DNA from 3 places in the Streptomyces tubbatahanensis genome. Region 2 is predicted to be linked to each of the others. Evidence: riboswitches for the same ligand, from Rfam matches in the RefSeq annotation. Region 2 holds a riboswitch; each other region holds the start of a gene.

Region 1 (7,076 bases), 2.2 Mb from region 2:
GTGTCGATGTGGTTGCCGCCGCCTTCGGTGTAGGCGTCCAGCACGGCGAAGGACGTGTCCTTGTCCGCGGTCCAGCCGAAGACGTTGCCGCCGAGTGCGAGCGGCGCGACGGACAGCTGACCGATCTTCTTGCCGACGTTCATCTGCATGCCGCGACCGTAGCGCGCCGTCTCCCTCCGGTGCGGGCACAGCGCGCGGGACTCCCCCGCGCGGCTGTGGGGAGCGACAGTTTTGCCAGGCGCCCCCACGGCGTCGCGGGGAGCCACGCGGGCGCGTGCGGGGGCTCCGTCGTCAGGGCCGGGTCAGACGGTGACGCCCTTGTCGCGCAGCCACGTCAGCGGGTCCACCGGAGCGCCGCCGTCCGGGCGGACCTCGACGTGCAGGTGCGGTCCTGAGGAGTTGCCGGTGGAGCCGACGCGGCCGATGACGTCGCCGGTGCTCACCTTGTCGCCTGCCGACTTGGTCATGGAGGAGAGATGGCAGAACCACAGTTCCGTGCCGTCGTCCAGTTCGAGGACGACGCGGTAGCCGTACGAGCCGGCCCAGCCGGCCTCCTTGACGGTGCCGGTGTGGATCGCCTTGACGGGCGTGCCGTTGGGGGCGGCGAAGTCCTGGCCTGTGTGGTCGTTCTGCCATCTGCCGCCGGCCTGGCCGAAGCCGGCGCTCAGCTGGTAGGAGGCGACCGGCGCGACATAGCTGCGGGCGAGCTTGGCCCGGCGTTCCGCCGCCGCCTTGGCCTTCGCCGCCTCGGCGGCCTTCGCCTCCGCGGCCTCGCGCCGGCGTTCGTCCTGCGCCTCGGCTCGCGCGCGTTCCTCGGCGGCGGCCCGCTTCGCGGCCTGCTCAGCGGCGGCGCTCGCGGCCTGGCGTGCCGCGTCCTCGCGGGCTTGTGCGTCCGTCGCGGAGTGGTGCCGCTCGGCCTGCGCGAGGATGCGGGCCCGGAGTGCCTCGCCGGCGCTGCCGCCGCCCGTGCCGGCCGCCGCCTCGGCCGCGTCGGCTCCGTGTGCCGCCTGGGCGCCGTCCGTTCCCTGGGCACCGTCTGTGCCGTCCGCGTCGTCGGAGACGAACGCCCCGAGGCCGGGGATGTCCTCGGCGTCGGGCAGGTGGCCGGTCAGGTCCCGCGCGGTGTCGGCGGCGGCGCCGAGGTCGGGTACGGATATGGAGCCGGGGTCCTTGTCGTGTGCCGTGGCCATGCCGCCCGCGCCCACGGCGGCGATCATGCCGACGCCGAGGACGGCCCCGCCGCGCGCCACACCGCCGGTCCGCTGCCGGGCGACCCGGTGCTTGCCGCGCAGCGAGCGGGCGGCCTCCTCGGTGGGATTCCACTCCTCGGTGCGGTGCCACTCGTCCTGCGGGCCGTCCCCGCCGGAGGACTCGCTGACGCCGGCCTTGGACTCGCCGTAGGGGTGCTCAGTGCCGTACGGGTGCGCGGAGCCGTGCGGGCCCGAAGCGCCATGCGGGCCCGGAGCGCCATGCGGGGCCGAAGCGCCATGCGGGCCCGGAGCGCCATGCGGGGCCGAAGCGCCATGCGAGCCCGGAGCGTCGTACGGCCCCGACGTGCCGTGCGGATGCGGAGCACCGTACGGATGCGCGCCGCTGTACGGGAGCGGGCCACCGTACGGCTGAGGACCGCCGTACGGCTGGGGGCCGCCGTGAGGGGCGGCCGGCGCGGGGGTGGGAGCGGGGGAGCCGACGGTGCCGGGCTGCGGGCCGTACCCGACGGCCTCGGGGGCAGGGCCCTGGGATGTGGACGCCACGGTGGGCGCTCTCCTTTCCTTCCTTCTCGCCTACCGGGTTAGCTGACGGGTTCGGAGCAGGAAGGTCTCCTACGGGCATCCCGTGCGGGGCGCCCGATTCACCCCGTCCTTCCCGACATGCTGACGAGAAGGGGTGGTTCCCCGGTTCCCGCGGGGCCTGGCCGGTGAGTTGGGCCGGCTGGTGCTCCGTGTGCGGGATTCGGCGTCGGCGCACGGTGCCGTCTTCCGTGACGACAGTGACGACCGTGCCGCGTTATCGGACGGTAATAGAACAGCACCCGTGTTTCCAAGCCGTTCCCCACAATTGCCGCTCGCTGTGGGGCCGGATCACGTGCTCCGCCGGGTCTCGTGGGCGACAGCCAGCAGTGCCATGTCGTCGACCGCCTCGCCGCCCGTGTGGTCGGCGACGTCGATGAGGACGGTTTCCAGCAGTTCCTCGGGGTCGGCGAAGTAGCTGCGGGATAGCCGTCCGGCGGGGTCGTAGAAGACGCCGTCGGCGTTGCGGGCCTCGGACAGGCCGTCGGTGTAGAGGAGGAGTTGGCTGCCCGCAGGGAAGGGCACCTCGTCGATCTCGTCGGGCCACACGCCCAGCTCCGTCATGCCGAGCGGGAGCGAGGGTTCGTCCGGTTCCAGGAGCGTCGTGCGGCCCTGGTGGAGCAGGACGGGGCCGGGGTGGCCGCGGTTGACCAGGCGCAGTACGGGGCCGGATGCGGCGTTCTGCGGGGCTGTCGCATGCGGCGTGCCGGGGCCGCCCGGAGGGGGCGGGTGGGCGGGGATCTCCGCGAGTACCGCGGTGGTGAAGCCCTCGAACCGTGCGGTGCCCAGTTGCCGCCGTCCTTCCCGCTGGAGGGCGCGGTCGAGGCGGGCCGCGACGTCGGCGAGGGTCTCTTCCTGTTCGGCCGCCTCGCGGAAAGCGCCCACCACGATGACGACGGCCTCGACCGCGCCGAGCCCTTTGCCGCGTACGTCCCCGAGAAGCAGCCGTACGCCGTACGGGGTCTCCTCGACGGCGTAGAAGTCGCCACCGATGCGGGCGTCCGTCTGTGCGGCGCGGTAGCGGGTGGCGAACACCAGACCGCCCGCACGGGTGGGCGGCGTGGGCAGGACCGCGAGCTGTACGGCCTCGGCGACGACACGGGCGGAGGCCAGCTGCTCGCCGCTGCGGCGCAGCACGTAGTTGACGCCCACGGCGAGCGCGGAGACGGTCGCGATGGTGATGGACCGGGCCTCGGGTTCGATGTCGGGGCCCGCCTCGTCGTGCAGCCAGGTCAGCAGGACGACGGTGCCGGAGGAGGCGACACCGGCGACGACGGTGGCGCGGAACGACAGCAGTGCGGCCGCGGCCAGTGGCGTGGCGGCGAAAGGCGCCGAGACGGTCACGTTCGGCGGCGTGGCCAGCTCCAGGACGAGCCCCAGGGCGAACAGCGCGGGAGGGAGCAGCCGCGCCAGGCGCCGCAGCCGCCCCACGCCGCCCTCGTACCCGCCCGCAGGATCCGCTCCGCTCTCGTCCTCCCAGCTCCGTCTCCGGCCCGTTCGTCGGCTCGTCCGTCCGCCTGTCCGTCTCTCCTGCACGCTCTCAATCTGGCCCGCCTGCGGACGCCGGGCCACTCGGGCGTGGTCGGGTCGGGTGACGGGGGGTGACTGCCGCGCGCGGCGTCCGGAAGCGGTAGCACGGGCCCGGCCATGCCGCACCCGTGCGTACGGCGAACGGGCGCCTCACGCGGCCCCTCGCCGCCGTGGAGGCCCGGGCGGTGAGGCAAGGACGGACGGCGCCCGGCACCCTCCCGTGGAGCCGGGCGCCGTCCGTCGGTACGGGGCGGTCCTTCGGTTCCCGCCGGCCCTCGAACGCGGCAGTGTCCCGTGGTCAGGGGACACTCCGCCGTCCGGCCGACGGCCACCCCGTCGCGGTTGGCCTCCGCACGGAGATCCCGTCACGGAGATCCCGTCAGGGAGATCCCGTCACGGACAGCCGCGCCGGTCGCCCCGTGCGTGTGGTTCAGCCGCCGGTGCCCGGGGCCAGGGGTCCGATCTTCGGGACGGACGCCGTCCCGCTCTTGGTGACCTCGCCGCCCGACCACGGTGCGGTGAGCGAAGCGTGCTCGTCGGGCGGGGTGACCTTCGCCGCGGACGGCTTCACCGTCGGGACGTCGGTCATCTCGGGGTTGGAGTAGGAGAGCGGCGCCCACGCGCTCTTTCCTGGCGCCAGTGTGACCGTCCGCACCTGGCCGCCGGTCCGGTTCGGGTCGATGGAGACCTCCTCGCCCGCGCTGTTGACGAACGCCAGGCCGGGGTAGCCACGCACGGTGCAGGTGGCGTCCGACGTGTTCGTGAACACGAGGGAGTAGTTCTCCTGGCCCGCGCCCGGGTGGTTCGGACCGAACGAGGCCCGCAGGTCCCCGGTGGCGCAGCGGGAGCCGGAACCGGAGCCCGCGTGTGTCCCGCCGGCGCCTGACGTACCCGCCGAAGAGGAACCGGACGAGTCGGACGAGCCCGAGGAATCCCCCGATCCGGAATCGGACCCGTCGGAGCCGCCCTTCGCAGCGCCGTCCGTCTCGCCCTTGCCGCCGTTGTGCTGGTCGCCGCCCTTGCCGTCGCCTCCGTTGTCCTTGTCGGAGTCGCCCCCGGCGGGCGCCGCCTCGCCGCTGACCTTCTTCGGTGCCCCGTCCCCCGCGTCCTTGTCGCCGTCACCGCACCCCACCAGCAGTGCCCCCGCAGCCAGCACCGCCGTCGCTCCGGCCGCGACGCGGGCCACCCGGCGCCGGGGGCGGTGTCCGGCGCCTCCGGAAACGGATGCGGATTCCGTCGTCTCGTGCACGACCCGCTCGCCTGTCACGTGTTGGCGCTGTGTCATGGCTGCCGTCACTCCCTGGTCACGCGTCTCGCGGTCGTTCGGCCGCCCGGGATGCCGTTCGTGTGTCCCTCACCAGCGTGCACCCCGGGCTCTTGCGCCGTACACACCGTTCGATGGCCGACTCCCCGAGAAAGTTCACGGTTCCGGGAAACTTTTTCCGGCCGCGGGTCTGCCGACCGGATCACGTGTGAACAATACGGACAGATATGGGCACTTCCGGCCGACATTCCAGCTGACATGTCCGGCCGACCGCCTTCAGCCCTCCGAGGCGCCGCTCACCTCCAGACTGCCCAGCACCTTGTCCGTCCTGGCCACGCAGTCCTCGTCGCAGCGGATCTGCACGTACACCGGGGGCTTCCCCTTGTGCCGGGGCGTCAGGCTGATCTCCTCCAGCGATATCCCCGAGGAGGCGCAGGAGGACCAGGTACGGATGCGTCCCTGCCAGTTCTCGCCCTTGTACGCGCGGCTCGCCGCGTCCTGGCAGGCGGTGCGGTGGCTGATCGCCCCGACCTTGTCCGCCAACGTGTCACCGGACTTCCCGGCGTCGGCACGGGCGCCGTTCGTCCGCTCGTCGCCGTTCGCGCCGTCGGTGTCGGCTCCCTTGCCGTCGCTGTTCTTGCTGTCCTCGCTGTTCTCGCCGCTCTCGCTGTCGCCGCCGAGACCGACGAAGACCCCGCTCGTCTTCGAGGTGAGGTCCTTCCAGCCCTTCACGTCCTCCGCGACGAGCATCCCGGGAGCGTGGTCGGCCGGCAGGCCGATCGACGACGGGCGCCACCCGTCACGTGTCACCTCGCCCGCCCACTCCGCCGGTATCTTCATGCTGATACGTCCGCTGGCGTCGTGTACGAGCGTCTCGTCCGGCTTCTTCGGCTCGTCCGGCCTCAGCTTCACCACCGCCGCTCCCGCGCCGGCCAGCGCCGCGACGGCGACGGTGAGGACGAGGGCCGTACGCCCCCGGCGTCGACGACCGGTGGGAGGCGAGGCCGGGTGCGGCCCCGCACCCGACGGTGGGACGGCGGCCGACGAGGGCTCTTGGGCGGTCGCCGGGTGCGCCTCGGCAACCGTGGAGGCCTCCGAATCCGCCTCCGTCACGGGTGAGATGTATCCCACACGGGAGCCACGCCCGGCCTGGGACGCCCCGGCCGCGACCGCACCGGACGGGACCGCGTCCGACCGCGCAGCGTCCGCCGGCATCGCGTCCGTCGCGACCGCGTCCGACCGCACCCCATCCGCCGGGACCGCGTCCGCCGGGTTCGCCTCCGACGAGGACGCGGGAACCGTCGGGGAGGCAGCGATCGGCGCGGAGGCGGCAGCCGGCGGAGAGGCGGCCCAGCTCGGAGAGTCGGAGCGAGCGGACGTGGCCGGCTCCGCCGAGGACACGGGGCTCGCGAAGTTCGCGGAACTCGCGGAGTTCGCAGGAGAGGTCGGGGCGCCCGAAGAGTCCGCGGATGACACGGAATCGACCGAGGAGTCGGGATCCGCCGACGAGGAGGCAGGGGACCGGGAGGAGACGGGAGACGCGGAGGAGACGGGCGCCGTCGGAGGCTCTGAGGCGGCCTCTCGCGCCGCGCGGGACGCGGGCGCGCCCGTTGGCCACTCGGCGGCCGTCGAGGCCTCCTCAGGTGCCTCCAGGCGCTCCTGGGCGCCTTGGGCGACCCCTGCGCCGGCCCCACCGCCCGCCGCGACCACACCGCCCGCGGCACCCGCGGCACCCGCAAGGCCCACACCGCCCGCACCGCCCGCAAGGCCGGCGCGGCCCGTGCCCGGGTCCTCGGACAGGCGCCGGACGCTCTCCGCCAGCCGGTCCAGCTCGTGGGCGAAGGCACCCGCTGTGGGCCAGCGGCGGTCGCGGTCGGGCTCCAGGGCGCGTCCGACGACCTCTTCCAGCTCCCGCGGCAGCCCCGGGCGCACCCGGCCCAGCGGCGGCACCCGGCCCGGCGCCCCGGGCACGGTCCCGGTCACCAGGTGGTGGAGGAGGGCGCCCAGGCTGTAGACGTCGGCGCGGGCGTCGATGCCGTCGAACGGTTCCGCCTGCTCGGGCGCCATGTAGCCGGCCGACCCGGCGACCACCGTCAGGCCCGAGGCCTGCGCGAGGTTCTTCGCCAGGCCCAGGTCGGCGACCAGCACCCGCTCGCTGCCCCGCGCGCCGCCGCTCGCCAGCAGGACGTTCGAGGGCTTGATGTCGCGGTGCGCGACCCCCGCCTCGTGCAGCGCCCGCACGCCGCGGGACGCCTCGGCGGTGAGCCACAGCGCCTCGGGCACCGGCAGCGGGCCTCCCGCCAGTCTGTCGGCGACCGTGCCGCGGTCCGCGTACTCCATGACGAAATAGGGGCGTTCGTCGTCCAGCTCGCCGACGTCGAAGACCTGGACGACACCGCCCGAGGAGGCCTTGCGCAGCAGTCGCGCCTCGGCGAGGAAACGGTCGCGGATGTCCATACGGCAGGCCCAGTTCTCGGCCATCACCTTGACTG
Region 2 (7,076 bases):
GGGTCTGGATCTCGCTGAGCTCGAAGCGGGAGATCAGGGAGGCCTTCGCGTCGGCGGCGTTGTCACTCGACCGGATGATTCTGATGACCTCGTCGATGTCGACGAGCGCCACCAGCAGACCCTCGACGAGGTGCAGCCGGTCGCGCCGCTTGCCCCGGCGGAACTCGCTGCGGCGGCGCACCACGTCGAACCGGTGGTCGACGTAGACCTCCAGCAGCTCCTTGAGGCCGAGCGTCAGCGGCTGCCCGTCCACCAGCGCGACGTTGTTGATGCCGAAGGACTCCTCCATCGGCGTCAGCTTGTAGAGCTGGCTGAGGACGGCCTCGGGGTTGAAACCGTTCTTGATCTCGATGACCAGCCGCAGCCCGTGCTCGCGGTCGGTCAGGTCCTTCACATCCGCGATGCCCTGGAGCTTCTTCGCGTTGACCAGGTCCTTGATCTTGGAGATGACCTTCTCGGGGCCGACGGCGAACGGCAGCTCGGTGACCACGACGCCCTTGCGGCGCGCTGTGACCTGCTCGACCGTCGCCGTGGCGCGGATCCTGAAGGTGCCGCGGCCCGAGCGGTAGGCGTCCTGGATGCCCTCGCGGCCGACGATCTTGCCGCCCGTGGGCAGGTCGGGCCCGGGGATGAAGCCCATCAGGGTCTCCAGGTCGGCGCCCGGGTGCTTGATCAGGTGCCGGGCCGCGGCGATGACCTCGGTCAGGTTGTGCGGCGGCATGTTGGTCGCCATACCGACCGCGATCCCGGCGGAGCCGTTCACCAGGAGGTTCGGATAGGCGGCCGGCAGGGTGACCGGCTCCTGCTCGCTGCCGTCGTAGTTGGCGCCGAAGTCGACCGTGTCCTCATCGATCGAGTCGACCATCAGACCGGCGGCCGGGGCGGCCCTGCACTCGGTGTACCGCATCGCGGCCGGCGGGTCGTCGTTGCCCAGCGAGCCGAAGTTGCCGTGCCCGTCCACGAGCGGCAGCCGCATGGAGAAGTCCTGCGCCATGCGCACCAGCGCGTCGTAGATCGCGCTGTCACCGTGGGGGTGGAGCTTTCCCATCACCTCGCCCACGACGCGGGCGCACTTGACGTGGGCGCGCTCGGGGCGCAGCCCCATCTCGTGCATCTGGTACAGGATCCGGCGCTGTACGGGCTTCATTCCGTCGCGGGCGTCAGGGAGCGCGCGCGAGTAGATGACCGAATACGCGTACTCCAGGTAGGAGCTCTGCATCTCGTCGACGACGTCGATGTCGAGGATGCGCTCCTCGAAGTCCTCTCCGGGCTCCGGTGCCGGTGTACGGCTCTTACTGCGGCGGGCCATCGCGGCTGCGGCTCCTTCGCTGCTTCGTGCTGTCGCTCTTGTGTGCGGACGCTTGTTCACGGCGCCTGCTCTCGGGTACGCGCGCTGGTCGCGCGCGCTCGTGCTGGATGCGCCGCAGTGCCCGGGTCCGGGCTCGCGCTCGGGTCCGGGCGTGCGTGCGGCTTCGCGCGACCATTGTGGACCGCCCCACTGACAGCCGGCCGCTCGGTAGACCGTACGGGAACTTCGCACGTTGTCGGCGTGGTTGCATACAGTGACAGCACCGCCGGTCGCGTGAGACGCACGGGCGGTCGGCAGTTCCCGGCGTCCGGCCGGGAAACCTCCGCGAGCGGAAGGGACTCCCCGCCCATGGGTCACACGGCCACGCCCCCGCCGGCCACCGGTGGGCTGACAGCGACGGAGCACCGGCTGGCCAACGGCCTGCGTGTGGTGCTCTCCGAGGATCATCTGACCCCCGTCGCCGCTGTCTGCCTCTGGTACGACGTCGGTTCCCGCCACGAGGTGAAGGGCCGCACGGGCCTGGCACACCTCTTCGAGCACCTGATGTTCCAAGGCTCGGCCCAGGTCGAGGGCAACGGGCACTTCGAACTGGTGCAGGGCGCGGGCGGCTCCCTGAACGGCACCACGAGCTTCGAGCGCACCAACTACTTCGAGACGATGCCCGCGCACGAGCTCGAGCTCGCCCTGTGGCTGGAGGCCGACCGCATGGGGTCGCTGCTGTCCGCGCTGGACGAGGAGTCGCTGGAAAACCAGCGGGACGTGGTCAAGAACGAGCGCCGCCAGCGGTACGACAACGTGCCCTACGGCACCGCCTTCGAGCGCATGACGGCCATGGTCTTCCCCGAGGACCACCCCTACCACCACACCCCGATCGGTTCCATGGCCGACCTGGACGCCGCCTCGCTGAGGGACGCGCAGGAGTTCTTCCGTACGAACTACGCGCCGAACAACGCCGTGCTGGCGGTCGTCGGCGACATCGACCCGGAGCAGACGCTGGCCTGGGTCGAGAAGTACTTCGGCTCCATCCCGGGGCACGAGGGCAAGCAGCCGCCGCGGGACGGCTCGCTGCCCGAGGTGCGGGGCGAGGAAACGCGCGAGGTCGTGGCGGAGGAGGTGCCCTCCCGCGCGCTGATGGCGGCCTACCGGCTGCCACACGACGGCACGCGTGAGGCGGACGCCGCCGACCTGGCGCTGACCGTGCTCGGCGGGGGCGAGTCCTCCCGCCTCTACGCCCGGCTGGTGCGGCACGACCGCTCGGCGGTGGCCGCGGGATTCGGCATGCTGCGCCTGGCGGGCGCCCCCTCCCTGGGCTGGCTGGACGTGAAGGCGTCCAGCGGCGCCGAGGTGGCCGACATCGAGGCCGCGGTCGACGACGAGCTGCGGCGTTTCGCGCAGGAGGGCCCCAGCGCGGAGGAGATGGAGCGCGCCCAGGCCCAGCTGGAGCGCGAGTGGCTGGACAGGCTTGCCACGGTCGGCGGCCGTGCGGACGAACTGTGCCGGTACGCGGTCCTCTTCGGTGACCCGCAGCTCGCGCTGACGGCGGTGGGCCGGGTCCTGGAGGTCACGCGCGAGGAGGTGCGCGAGATCGCCGCACAGCGGCTGCGCCCCGACAACCGTGCCGTGCTGGTCTACGAGCCACTGGCGAGCGAGGCCGAGGAGAACGAGGAGAGCGGGCAGTGAGCGAGACCCCACAGACGCCGGCGGGCACCGCGCCGGGCGCGGGCACGACCATGGACTTCCACCCCCAGCCCGCCGGCGGCACACCGAAGCCGTGGGCGTTTCCCACACCGCGGCGCGACGTGCTGCCCAACGGGCTGACGGTGCTGCGCTGCCACCGTCCTGGCCAGCAGGTCGTGGCCGTCGAGGTGAACCTGATGGCGCCGCTGGACGCGGAGCCCGAGGGGCTCGACGGTGTCGCCACCCTGATGGCCCGCGCGCTGAGCGAGGGCACCGACAAGCACACGGCCGAGGAGTTCGCCGCCGAGCTGGAGCGCTGCGGCGCCACGCTGGACGCGCACGCCGACCACCCGGGCGTGCGGGTCTCCCTGGAAGTGCCGGTCTCCCGGCTGCGCAAGGCGCTGGGGCTGCTGGCCGACGCGCTGCGCGCCCCGGCCTTCCCCGACGGCGAGGTGGAGCGGCTGGTCGCCAACCGGCTGGACGAGATCCCGCACGAGCTGGCCAACCCGGCCCGCCGTGCCGCCAAGGAGCTGTCGAAGGAGCTCTTCCCCGCCACGTCGCGGATGTCGCGGCCGCGGCAGGGCACCGAGGAGACGGTGAGCCGTATCGACGCGGCGGCCGTCCGCGCCTTCTACGAGGCCCATGTGCGTCCCGTAACGGCGACGGTCGTGGTGGTCGGCGATCTGGAGGGCGTGGATCTGGACGAGGCGCTGACCGAGACGCTCGGCGCCTGGACCGGTACGGCAGCCGAGGCCCGCGCGATGCCGCCGATCTCCGCGGACGACACCGGCCGCGTCGTCATCGTGGACCGCCCGGGCGCGGTGCAGACGCAGCTGCTGATCGGGCGCGTCGGCCCCGACCGGCACGACCGGGTGTGGCCGGCGCAGCTGCTGGGCGTCTACTGCCTGGGCGGCACCCTCACCTCCCGGCTCGACCGGGTGCTGCGCGAGGAGAAGGGCTACACCTACGGGGTGCGGGCCTTCGGGCAGGTGCTGCGTTCGGCCGAGGACGGCAGCGGGGCCGCCATGCTGGCCATCAGCGGTTCGGTCGCCACGGATGTCACGGGGCCCGCGCTGGCCGACCTGTGGCAGGTGTTGCGAGTGCTGGCGGCCGAGGGGCTGACGGACGAGGAGCGGGACGTGGCGGTGCGCAACCTGGTGGGTGTCGCCCCGCTGCGCTACGAGACGGCGGCCGCGGTGGCCGGGACGCTCGCCGACCAGGTGGAGCAGTACCTGCCGGACGACTACCAGGCGCGGGTGTACGCGCAGCTGGCCGAGACCGGCACGGTGGAGGCCACGGCCGCCGCGGTCAGCGCGCTGCCGGCTGACCGGCTGGTGACGGTGCTCGTCGGTGACGCGTCCCAGATCGCCGACCCGGTGCGGGAGTTGGGGATCGGCGAGGTCAAGGTGGTCTCCGGCTCCTGACGTCCCCGTTCCGGGACGCGGCGGCAGGGGAAAGTGGGGCCCGGGAGGAGGAATCGCTCCTTCCGGGCCCTTCGTGATGTCCGTTTCTGTTGCGGTTGTGGCGAGTTGGAGTGTGGCGAAGATGACAAAGCCAGGGATTCGTTTGCCGCTCGGAGTTGGCGCCGTCTAGCGTCGTGGCCGCTGTCCGTCAGAAGTGACCGCACCCGCGGCCGACGGACGGTGATCGCCGAATCCCCGAGGGGAACTGCCCGAGGGGGACCGGGGACCCACCTTGTCCCATGGGGTGAATCGGACGGCCTCGAAAAGAGGCGGTCCGTAGGAGACCTTCCTGCTCCGAACCCGTCAGCTAACCCGGTAGGCGAGAAGGAAGGAAAGGAGTACGCCTCCGTATGGCGTTCACCCGTGCCACCGGGAAGCACAGGCGCCCGAGTAAGACCCGCAGGGCCACGGCGGGAGCGGCGGGCATAGCCGGCCTCGCCACCGTGGGTGTTGTGGGCTCCATCGCCTCTCCCGCGTTCGCCGCCGGCGGCGGGCAGGGCCAGAACAATCTGCAGCAGAGCCCTCAGCTGCGTGAGGCTCTCGCCGCTCCCATCTCGGACACCCTGGACGAGCAGGCGTACGACCAGGCGCTGCGGGCCGAGCAGGCGAAGGCCGAGTCCGAGGCCAAGGAGGAGGCCGCCAAGGCGAAGGCCGAGGCGAAGCGGAAGGCCGACGAGGCCAAGCGCAAGGCCGCCGCCGAGAAGGCGCAGAAGGAACACGAGGCCAAGGTCAGGGCCGCACGGGCCGCGGAGCGCGCGAAGCTCAACGCCTACGTGCTGCCGGTCGAGGGTTCCTACGTCTCCACGGGCTACCAGCAGGGCGGCGGCATGTGGTCGTCCGGCAGCCACACCGGGATCGACTTCCACGCCGGCATGAACACCCCGGTCCACTCCGTGGCCGCCGGTGAGGTCGTGGAGGCCGGCAACGGCGGTGCCTACGGCAACAACATCGTCATCAAGCACAAGGACGGCACGTACACGCAGTACGGCCACCTGAACTCGATCGGTGTCTCGGTCGGCCAGAGCGTGAAGTCGGGCCAGCAGATCGCCCTCTCGGGTTCGACCGGCAACTCCTCGGGTCCGCACCTGCACTTCGAGGCCCGTTCGGGCCCGGAGTACGGCTCGGACATCGACCCGGTCGCCTATCTGCGCCAGCACGGCCTCAAGGTCTGACGCCTGCACGGCTTCAGGGTCTGACGCCTGCGCGGCGCACTCGCGGGTATGCGACGAGCCCCCGGCCCAGCGGGCCGGGGGCTCGTGCGCGTCGCGTTCCGCGTCCGTGGGCCCCCACCGACCGCGGACGCGCGGCGGGGGGTGTTCAGACCGTCTCCGGAAGCTCCTCCAGCCCCTCGGAGACCAGCTTCGCGAGCCGGTCGAGGGCCGCCTCGGCGTCGTCCGCCTCGGAGGCCAGGACGATCTCCTCGCCGCCCTCGGCGCCCAGGCCGAGCACGCCGAGCATGGAGGCCGCGTTGACGGGGTTGCCCTCGGCCTTCCGCACGGTGACCGGAACGCCGGCGGCCGAGGCGGCACGGACGAAGATGGAGGCGGGGCGGGCGTGCAGCCCCTCGGCCCAGCCGACGGTGACGCGGCGCTCAACCATGGTGTTGCCCTTCGAGTCGGTGAGGTTGTCTAGACCAGTCTCGCACGGCGGCCTACGCGCACCGCACGGTCGTCTGTGTAGTACCGCGACCATACGACGCACCGCGCGAGCGCTCCGTGAGCCCGCTCACCGCCGTACGCTGAGCGCATGCCGAGCCCCGAGGAGCGCGCCTACCCGACCCACTGGGAAGCGGACATCGTCCTGCGTGACGGCGGTACGGCGCAGGTACGCCCGATCACCCCCGACGACGCGGAACGCCTGGTCAGCTTCTACGAGCAGGTCTCCGACGAGTCGAAGTACTACCGGTTCTTCGCCCCCTACCCGCGGCTGTCCGACCGGGACGTGCGCCGCTTCACGCACCACGACTACGTCGACCGGGTCGGCCTGGCAGTGACCATCCGCGGGGAGTTCATCGCGACCGTCCGCTACGACCGCATCGACCCGCACGGCCGCCCCGCAAGCGAACCCGCCGACGAGGCCGAGGTCGCCTTCCTGGTCCGCGACGACCAGCAGGGCAGGGGAGTGGCCTCCGCGCTCCTCGAACACATCGGGGCCGTCGCCAGGGAACGCGGCATCCGCCGCTTCGCCGCCGAGGTACTGCCCGCCAACAACAAAATGATCAAGGTGTTCACGGACGCCGGATACTCCCAGAAGCGCAGCTTCGAGGACGGCTCCGTCCACCTCACCCTCGACCTGGAGCCCACCGAGCGCTCCCTGGCCGTGATGCAGGCCCGCGAACAGCGCGCCGAGGCACGCTCCGTCGCCCGGCTGCTGGCCCCCGGCGCGGTCGTCGTCATCGGTGCCAGCCGCAGCCCCGGCGGCGCCGGGCGCGCGGCCCTGGGCAGCCTGAGCGCGGGCGGCTTCACCGGGCGCCTGTACGCCGTCAACCACGCCCTCGCCCCCGAAGGCCCCGCGGAACTGGCCGGAGTGCCCGCCTACACCTCCGTGCGGCACCTGCCCGAGCGCGTCGACCTGGCCGTCCTCGCCGTCCCCGCCCAGCAGCTCGAACGCGTGATCAGGGAGTGCGG
Region 3 (7,076 bases), 3.6 Mb from region 2:
ACGGTCGCCGGACAGCCGATGGTGGAGGCGGCGTCGGTGGCACTGGCGCTGCGGCTGACCAAGCCGTGGCTGTGGGACCGGCTGGAGGAACCCGCACGGGACAGCGCCGAGGCCTGGCTGCGGGGCGCGCTGCGGCGCTCTCCCGCGCCGAACAACTGGTACCTCTTCCCGCTCTCGGTGGCCGGGTTCCTCGACGCGGCCGGGCGCGGGGACGCCGAGACGCAGACGGCGATCGAGCGGGGGCTGGACCTGCTGGAGGGCTGGTGGCGGGGCGAGGGGTGGTACGCCGACGGCGACGGGCGCGCCTTCGACCACTACAACGGCTGGGCCCTGCACCTGTACCCCCTGCTGCACGCACACCTGGCCGGCGAGGAGGACCTTGCGGCGCGGTACGGGGCACGGCTGCGCGCGCACCTGGCGAGCTTCGCGCTGCTGTTCGGCGGCGACGGCGCCCCTGTCCACTTCGGCCGCTCCCTCACCTACCGGTTCGCGGCGGGGACCGCCGTCGGCCTCGGCGCGCTGACCGGGCACACGCCACTGGCGCCCGGTGTCTCGCGCCGCCTGCTGAGCGGAACACTGCGCTACTTCCTGGACCGGGGGGCGCTCGACGCGGACGGGCTGCTGTCGCTCGGCTGGCACGGCGCGCACGCCCCCACCGTGCAGCACTACTCGGGCCCGGCCTCCCCCTACTGGGCGTCGAAGTGCTTCGTCGCGCTGCTGGTGCCCCCCGAGGACCCGCTGTGGACGGCCGTCGAGGAGGCCGCGCCGAGCGAGGGTCCCGACCGCGCGCTGGCGGTGGCGGCGCCGGGCTTCCTCATCCAGTCGACCGGCGGGGACGGGCTCGTGCGGCTGCACAACCACGGCAGCGACAACGTGCACCCGGACGAGGGGGAGGCGCACGAGCGGGAGGATCCGCTCTACGCGCGGTTCGCGTACTCGACCAGGACCGGGCCGACCGCGCGCGACAACCCGCCCGACAACCACCTGGCGCTCGCCCTCCCCTCCAGGCCCGGGCGGTGGAGCGCCCGCAGACGCATCCATCCGCTGGGGGCGGGCTCGGCGGCGGACGGCGGCTGGGGCTGGGCGGCGTCCTGGCACCGCCCCGCCTTCCCCGCGGACGTACCCCGGGTGCCGGGGCTGCGGGTGGAGAGCGTGACGGTCGTACGCGGCAGCTGGGAGGTGCGGGCACACCGCGTCCTGGGCGCCCCCGCCGGTACCCGCCTGCGGCTGACGGGCTGGGCGGCCGGTGACGAGGTCGCCTCGGCGCTGCTGCCCGCGCACGGGCTGGAGACGGTGGAGCCGCTGCCCGCTCCGCACGGCACGGCGTACGCGCGGTGGCTGCGGGTCCCGGCGCTGGAGGGCGAGGTGACGGGCGCTGGGGTGTGTGTGGCGCTGGTGTCGCTGGGCGTGGGCACCGCCCGGACCCCGGCGCCCGACGTCTCGGTCGCGGACACCACGGTGACGCTCAGGTGGGGGCCCGGGACAGACAGGTCCGTCCCGACGAGGATCAGGATCGGATTCGACCCACCGGCGGCCGAGGCCGCTCAGACGGCTGCCGGGGCCGGATGACCGGCCCGCAGCCCGCATGCCGACTGCCCGCCACCCCGGGGGAAGGTGGCGGGCAGTCGGGGTACGGGTCCGCACGGGCCGTACGGACCCGTACGGACCCGTACGGATCAGCGGGGATCAGCGGGGATCAGTACGGCCGGTACGGCTCGGTACGGTCGGTGCGGCTCAGTACGGGCCGTTGACGTTGTCGATCGAACCGTACTGGTCGGCCGCGTAGTTGCACGCGGCGACGATGTTGGCGACCGGGTCGCGCAGGTCGTTCGCGGTGCCCTCGACGTGGTAGGCGTCGAACGTGGGCTGGATGACCTGGAGCAGGCCGATCGACGGCGTGCCGTTCTGGGCGTTGATGTCCCAGTTGTTGGCGATGTCCGGGTTGCCGCCGGACTCCCGCATGATGTTGCGGTGAATGCCCTCGTAGGTGCCCGGGATGCCGTGCTGCTTCATGACACCCAGCGCCTCGTTGATCCAGCCGTCCAGGTTGTCCGACTGGGTCGTGTGGACCTCACCGGAGGGCTGGGCGGGGGTCTGGCCGGCGCCCTGGGTCTCCTCGCCCCCGCTCTCGTCCTGCTTCGCGTCGGCGGACGCGGACAGGCTCAGCTCCTGACCGGGGCGGATCAGGTTCGGGTCGTCGCCGATGGTCTGCCGGTTGGCCTCGTAGACGGCCTTCCAGCCGCCCTCGACGTCGTGGGTGGTGGCGATGCGGTACAGGGTGTCGCCGCCCGCGACGGTGTACTCCTGCGAGGCCTCGGACTTCTGCTCGCTCTGCACCTGCTGGGTCGCGGCGGAAGGCGCCTGGGCGTGCGCGGCGGCCGGAGCCGGCGCGGCGCTGGCGCTGCCCGCGGTCAGCAGCGGAGCCGCAATTCCCGCACCGCTCGCGGCGAGCACGAGAGAAATCCGGGAAAGGCGACGGGTGTGGAAGGTGTGACGCACGCGGCCATGAAGGTCACGGAACATGGGGGTGTCCTCTCCTGGCGCCTGCGAGGTGAGCTGTCGGATTCGGGCTGGAGTTGCCCGGCCATTTCCGCGCACCGAGTACGCGGAGCTGACTTCACCCCAAGCCGGGCCGCGGTGTGCGGCACGGCACTTACCTGGGTCCCCCGCTCCTGCCGAAAAGGGTCTGGTGAGCATTCCACCGGCCGGGCGGCAGGATTCGGCGCCCCGGTAGTGGATCTCCCGACGGGCGTGGTTGTCGGAAGCGAGGACACGGAAACACAGCGAATTCGTTTTGAACAAGACGATCAGTGGGAATTACTAAAAAGCCTAGTAATTGATCAACGAATTTCTCCACGCTGCGCTGTCGATCATTTTCTCAGCGTGAAATGGGGTCGTGCGCCGATTTCTTCGAAATGGCCCTGCACGTAAGGTTCTTGACGCCCTGAGGCACTTCGTGGCGCCACTCGGGGACGTAGCGGTGTGATTCGCGACACGAAGACCACAGAAACCGGGCAAAACGCCCCTAGTAGGCCATGGCGGGCCTTGTGACCATAAGTTGAGGGATTACCCGGCGGTGGCGCAGGCGACGCGGACAGCGCGGGGGAAAGCGGCGGGCTCCTCCGCGGAGCCCGCACAACAGAGCCCCCTCACGTGAGCCAAGGCGCACGTGAGGGGGCCGGCGGGATCGGCCGTCGCCTACCCCGCGTCCTCGTCGGAGCCCCGGCCGCGGTCGTGCCAGCGCGGGTCCTGCTCCCACTCGGAGGTGCGCTCCCGCGCCGTCTCCAACGCGCGTTCCGCCTCCTCGCGGCTGGCGTAGGGGCCCATCCGGTTCTTGCCCGGGGACTGCGGCCCCTCCTCCACCGTGCCGTTGTCGACGTTGAAGAACCACTCACCGGGCCTGCCGACCGTCTTGCGCTTGAACAAAGCCATGGGTCCATCGTCGCGCACGGGAGGGCCTGATCTCAGTGGACAGGCCCGATTAGACTCGCGGACATGTCTGGCCAGTCACTCCTCGTCCCCGGCACGCTCTCCCCGCCCCGGGGCGTACCCACCTCGATCCCGCGCCCCGAGTACGTCGGCAAACCCGCGCCCACCCCGTACGACGGGCCCCACGTGCAGGACGCCGAGACGGTCGAGAAGATGCGCGTCGCCGGACGGATCGCGGCGCGCGCCATGGAAGAGGCCGCCAAGCACATCGCACCCGGCGTCACCACCGACAAACTGGACGAGGTGGCGCACGCGTACATGGTCGACCACGGCGCCTACCCCTCCACGCTGGGCTACCGCTCCTTCCCCAAGTCGCTGTGCACCTCGGTCAACGAGGTGATCTGCCACGGCATCCCCGACTCCACGGTGCTGCGCGACGGCGACATCGTGAACCTCGACGTGACCGCCTACCTGGACGGCGTCCACGGCGACAACAACGCCACCTACCTGTGCGGCGAGGTCGACGAGGAGTCCCGCGCCCTGGTCGAGCGGACGCGGGAGTCGCTGAACCGCGCGATCAAGGCCGTCAAACCGGGCCGCCAGCTCAACATCATCGGCCGCGTCATCGAGTCCTACGCCAAGCGCTTCGGCTACGGCGTCGTCCGCGACTTCACCGGGCACGGCATCAACAGCTCCTTCCACTCCGGGCTGATCGTCCCGCACTACGACGACCCCCGCGCGACGACGGTCATCCGCCCCGGCATGACCTTCACCATCGAGCCGATGCTCACGCTGGGCACCCACGAGTGGGACATGTGGGAGGACGGCTGGACGGTCGTCACCAAGGACCGCAGGCGCACCGCGCAGTTCGAACACACGCTGGTCGTCACGGAGACGGGCGCGGACATTCTGACGCTTCCGTAGAGCGCGCCCCGGCGCACTCCGGCGCGCTCCGGCGCGCTCCCGCAGGGCGCGCTCCGGCGCATTCCCGCTCGGACAGCGGGGTACGGGTTTCCCGACAGGGTGTCGGCAACTGCTTGACTTAGGTAAGCCTAAGTAGCAGGATCGCTCCCTGTCGGCGCACCCATGCCCGACGCCGTCCACCCACGGGAGCCAGCTGTGTCCTCCGCCCCCTCGCCCGCGACGGACTTCTCCACCCTCATCCGCACCGCCTCGCAGGAACTGCACACCGAGGCCAACACCTCGACCTTCATGAGCGACATGCTCGGCGGCGGGCTGGGCGTGGCCGCGTACACCCGCTACACCGAACAGCTCTGGTTCATCTACAGCGCACTGGAAAACGCCGCCCCTGCGCTGGCCGACGACCCGGTGGCCGGACCCTTCCTCCGCGACGAACTCCGCCGGCTGCCCGCGCTGGAACGCGACCTGTCACACCTGCACGGAGGCGACACGGCCTGGCGCCGGACCCTCTCGCCCCTCCCGGCCACCGCCGCCTACGCCGACCGCATCGCCGAGGTCGCCCGCGAGTGGCCCGGCGGCTACGTCGCCCACCACTACACCCGCTACCTCGGCGACCTCTCCGGCGGCCAGGTCGTCCGCGCCACCGCCGAGAAAACCTGGGGGTTCGCACACAAGGGCGACGGCGTCCGCTTCTACGTCTTCGACGCCCTCGACAACCCCGCCGCGTTCAAACGCGCGTACCGCGCGCTGCTGGACGCGCTCCCCTGCGACGAACTGGAACAGCACCGCATCGTCGACGAGTGCAAGCACGCCTTCACCCTCAACGTGGCCGTCTTCCGCGAGCTGAGCACCCGCTTCCCCCTGTCCGCCTGAATCCCGTCCTCCGCCTGGACCCCGCCCTCACGGGAGGGCTGCCCGCTCACCGCGCGGTGCAGCCCTCCTTCTTCTGCTCTCCCGGAACGAATTCCTTGATGAACCGGGCCCCGGCCGCGCGGCGCTCCTTCACGTCCTCGGGGTTGTCCGTCTGGAACGGGAAATGGAAGACGAGCGCCTCGGCCTCTCCCCCGCACTCCGCGGCCGCCGAGACCGTGTCGTCGCTGACCGTCGCCCAACCGGAGAAGGGCAGGTCCTCGATCTCCTCCACGTCGTCATTGTGCTCGGGATTGTCCTTGCCCCGCCGGAGCTTCGGCAGATGGTGCGACTCGGACACCTTCACGTACAGCGCGCCCTTGCCGTCCACGTCGACGTCACAGTTCACGAAATGGCGGTCCCGGAAAGGACGCCTCTCCCGCTCCTGCTCCACCTTGTCCCCGTCCGGCAGCAGTGGCTCCACCACGTCCTCGGACATCCGCACCCCGCAGATCTCCTCCGGCACGGCGTAGTCCCTCCCACCGGCACAGCCGGAGAGAGCGAGCAGCGCGGCGGCGACAGCGGTGGCGCACGCTGTCGGCCGGCGAGCCAGATGGGTGACGGTCATTTCCGCGAGCACCACGCGCTACGACGCGGTGCAGCCCTCCTTCTTCTTTTCTCCCTGGACGAATTCCTTCGCGAACCGGAGGGTGGTGTCGCGAGTGGCCTTCGTGCCTTCTGCTTCCTTGGCGAAGGAGAAGCGGAAGGAGAGGGAGTCGGCCGCTTTCGTGCCGCACGGGGTGGACAGATGGAGACGGCTGTCTCCCTGTACGGCCCAGTGGGTTCCGCTCATGTGGATGTTCCGGGCGTGCTCCAGTGATTCCAGGGAGCTGTGCCGGTCGTCCTCGGTGAGCGGTTTGTCCAGCTCGGTGATGTCGACGCTCACGGCGAGCGGACCGTCGACGACGGCTGTCTGGCAGCCGGTCACGGTTCCGTCGTCGTCGATCAGGCGCCGGGACTGGTGCAGCTTCTCCCCGTCCGGGAGCAGCGGCTCGACCGCGCTGCTGGGCATCGGCACGTCGCAGATCCGGTCGGGGACGGCGTACTCGCGTCCCCCGCCGGAGCAGCCGACGAGGGAGAGAAGGCCCGCGGCGGCGAGTGCCAGCGCTGCGGTCTTTCGTGGGGTGGGCGTGTTCACTGGTCTCCCGAATCCTCCCGGGCGTTGGCCTTGCCGTCGTTCGCCGCAGCGTCGATCTTGGACCAGGATCCGTGGTCCTCGGAGTATCCGTCGTTCTGGCGCGCCCAGTCGGAGTTCGTGCGGTACCACTCGTCCTTGAGCCCCTGCAACCGCTGCTGCTGGAGCTCGGCGACGTCCTTGTTGTCGCCCGAGACGCCCGCCTCGATGCGGGCGGTCTCGTCCTCGACGAGCATCTTGCTGAGGCCGAACGCCGCGTTGGCGGCGTGCCCGCCGCCGGGGAGGAACGATGCCGCCTCGGCGAACACCAGGTAGCCGCCGGTGCCCGTGGGGCCCCAGCCGGCGTCCTTGAGATCGGCGGCCTTCTTGTCGCCGATCGCCTGGTAGCGGGCCTCTTCCAGGAATCCGACGGTGCGGCCCGAACGGTCGAGGCTGTCCTCGGGGTCCTTCGTCTCCGCGTGGATGTCCCGGACCATCGCGGCGTTCATACCGTCGTTGAGGATCTGGTAGCTCTGCGGGTCCCGGGAGACCTGCTTGGAGACCTCCAGAAGGTCGCTCCGATCGAGCGTCTGCTCCTCGTTCGAACCGCCCATCGTCAGGTGCGCGTCCGTGCCGTGGTTGCCGATGAGTTTGGCCATGTCGTCGCGGAGTTCGGCCGGCATCTCGTCCTTCTGGCCGGCCA

What was found. Region 2 has a riboswitch for cyclic di-AMP ahead of MMF93_RS25340 (M23 family metallopeptidase). Riboswitches for the same ligand answer to the same signal wherever they lie in the genome.
Region 1: linked by a shared signal. The riboswitch ahead of MMF93_RS15680 (M23 family metallopeptidase) and the one ahead of MMF93_RS25340 (M23 family metallopeptidase) in region 2 are both predicted to bind cyclic di-AMP.
Region 3: linked by a shared signal. The riboswitch ahead of MMF93_RS09605 (LysM peptidoglycan-binding domain-containing protein) and the one ahead of MMF93_RS25340 (M23 family metallopeptidase) in region 2 are both predicted to bind cyclic di-AMP.

The regions. Positions count from the first base shown of each region.
Region 1 covers NZ_CP093846.1:3,670,135-3,677,210, forward strand. The annotation lists gene MMF93_RS15675 (aldo/keto reductase) at 1-149, opposite strand, end outside; gene MMF93_RS15680 (M23 family metallopeptidase) at 303-1,754, opposite strand; cyclic di-AMP (ydaO/yuaA leader) riboswitch at 1,768-1,927, opposite strand; gene MMF93_RS15685 (PP2C family protein-serine/threonine phosphatase) at 2,082-3,221, opposite strand; gene MMF93_RS15690 (DUF4232 domain-containing protein) at 3,751-4,605, opposite strand; gene MMF93_RS33505 (serine/threonine-protein kinase) at 4,861-7,076, opposite strand, start outside.
Region 2 covers NZ_CP093846.1:5,872,176-5,879,251, forward strand. The annotation lists gene MMF93_RS25325 (DNA gyrase/topoisomerase IV subunit A) at 1-1,309, opposite strand, end outside; gene MMF93_RS25330 (M16 family metallopeptidase) at 1,658-2,989, shown strand; gene MMF93_RS25335 (M16 family metallopeptidase) at 3,040-4,410, shown strand; cyclic di-AMP (ydaO/yuaA leader) riboswitch at 4,625-4,786, shown strand; gene MMF93_RS25340 (M23 family metallopeptidase) at 4,800-5,621, shown strand; gene MMF93_RS25345 (HPr family phosphocarrier protein) at 5,767-6,048, opposite strand; gene MMF93_RS25350 (bifunctional acetate--CoA ligase family protein/GNAT family N-acetyltransferase) at 6,196-7,076, shown strand, end outside.
Region 3 covers NZ_CP093846.1:2,237,332-2,244,407, forward strand. The annotation lists gene MMF93_RS09600 (DUF2264 domain-containing protein) at 1-1,569, shown strand, start outside; gene MMF93_RS09605 (LysM peptidoglycan-binding domain-containing protein) at 1,735-2,523, opposite strand; cyclic di-AMP (ydaO/yuaA leader) riboswitch at 2,528-2,702, opposite strand; gene MMF93_RS09610 (hypothetical protein) at 3,199-3,432, opposite strand; gene map (type I methionyl aminopeptidase) at 3,496-4,353, shown strand; gene MMF93_RS09620 (biliverdin-producing heme oxygenase) at 4,516-5,223, shown strand; gene MMF93_RS09625 (hypothetical protein) at 5,270-5,827, opposite strand; gene MMF93_RS09630 (hypothetical protein) at 5,846-6,397, opposite strand; gene MMF93_RS09635 (hypothetical protein) at 6,394-7,076, opposite strand, start outside.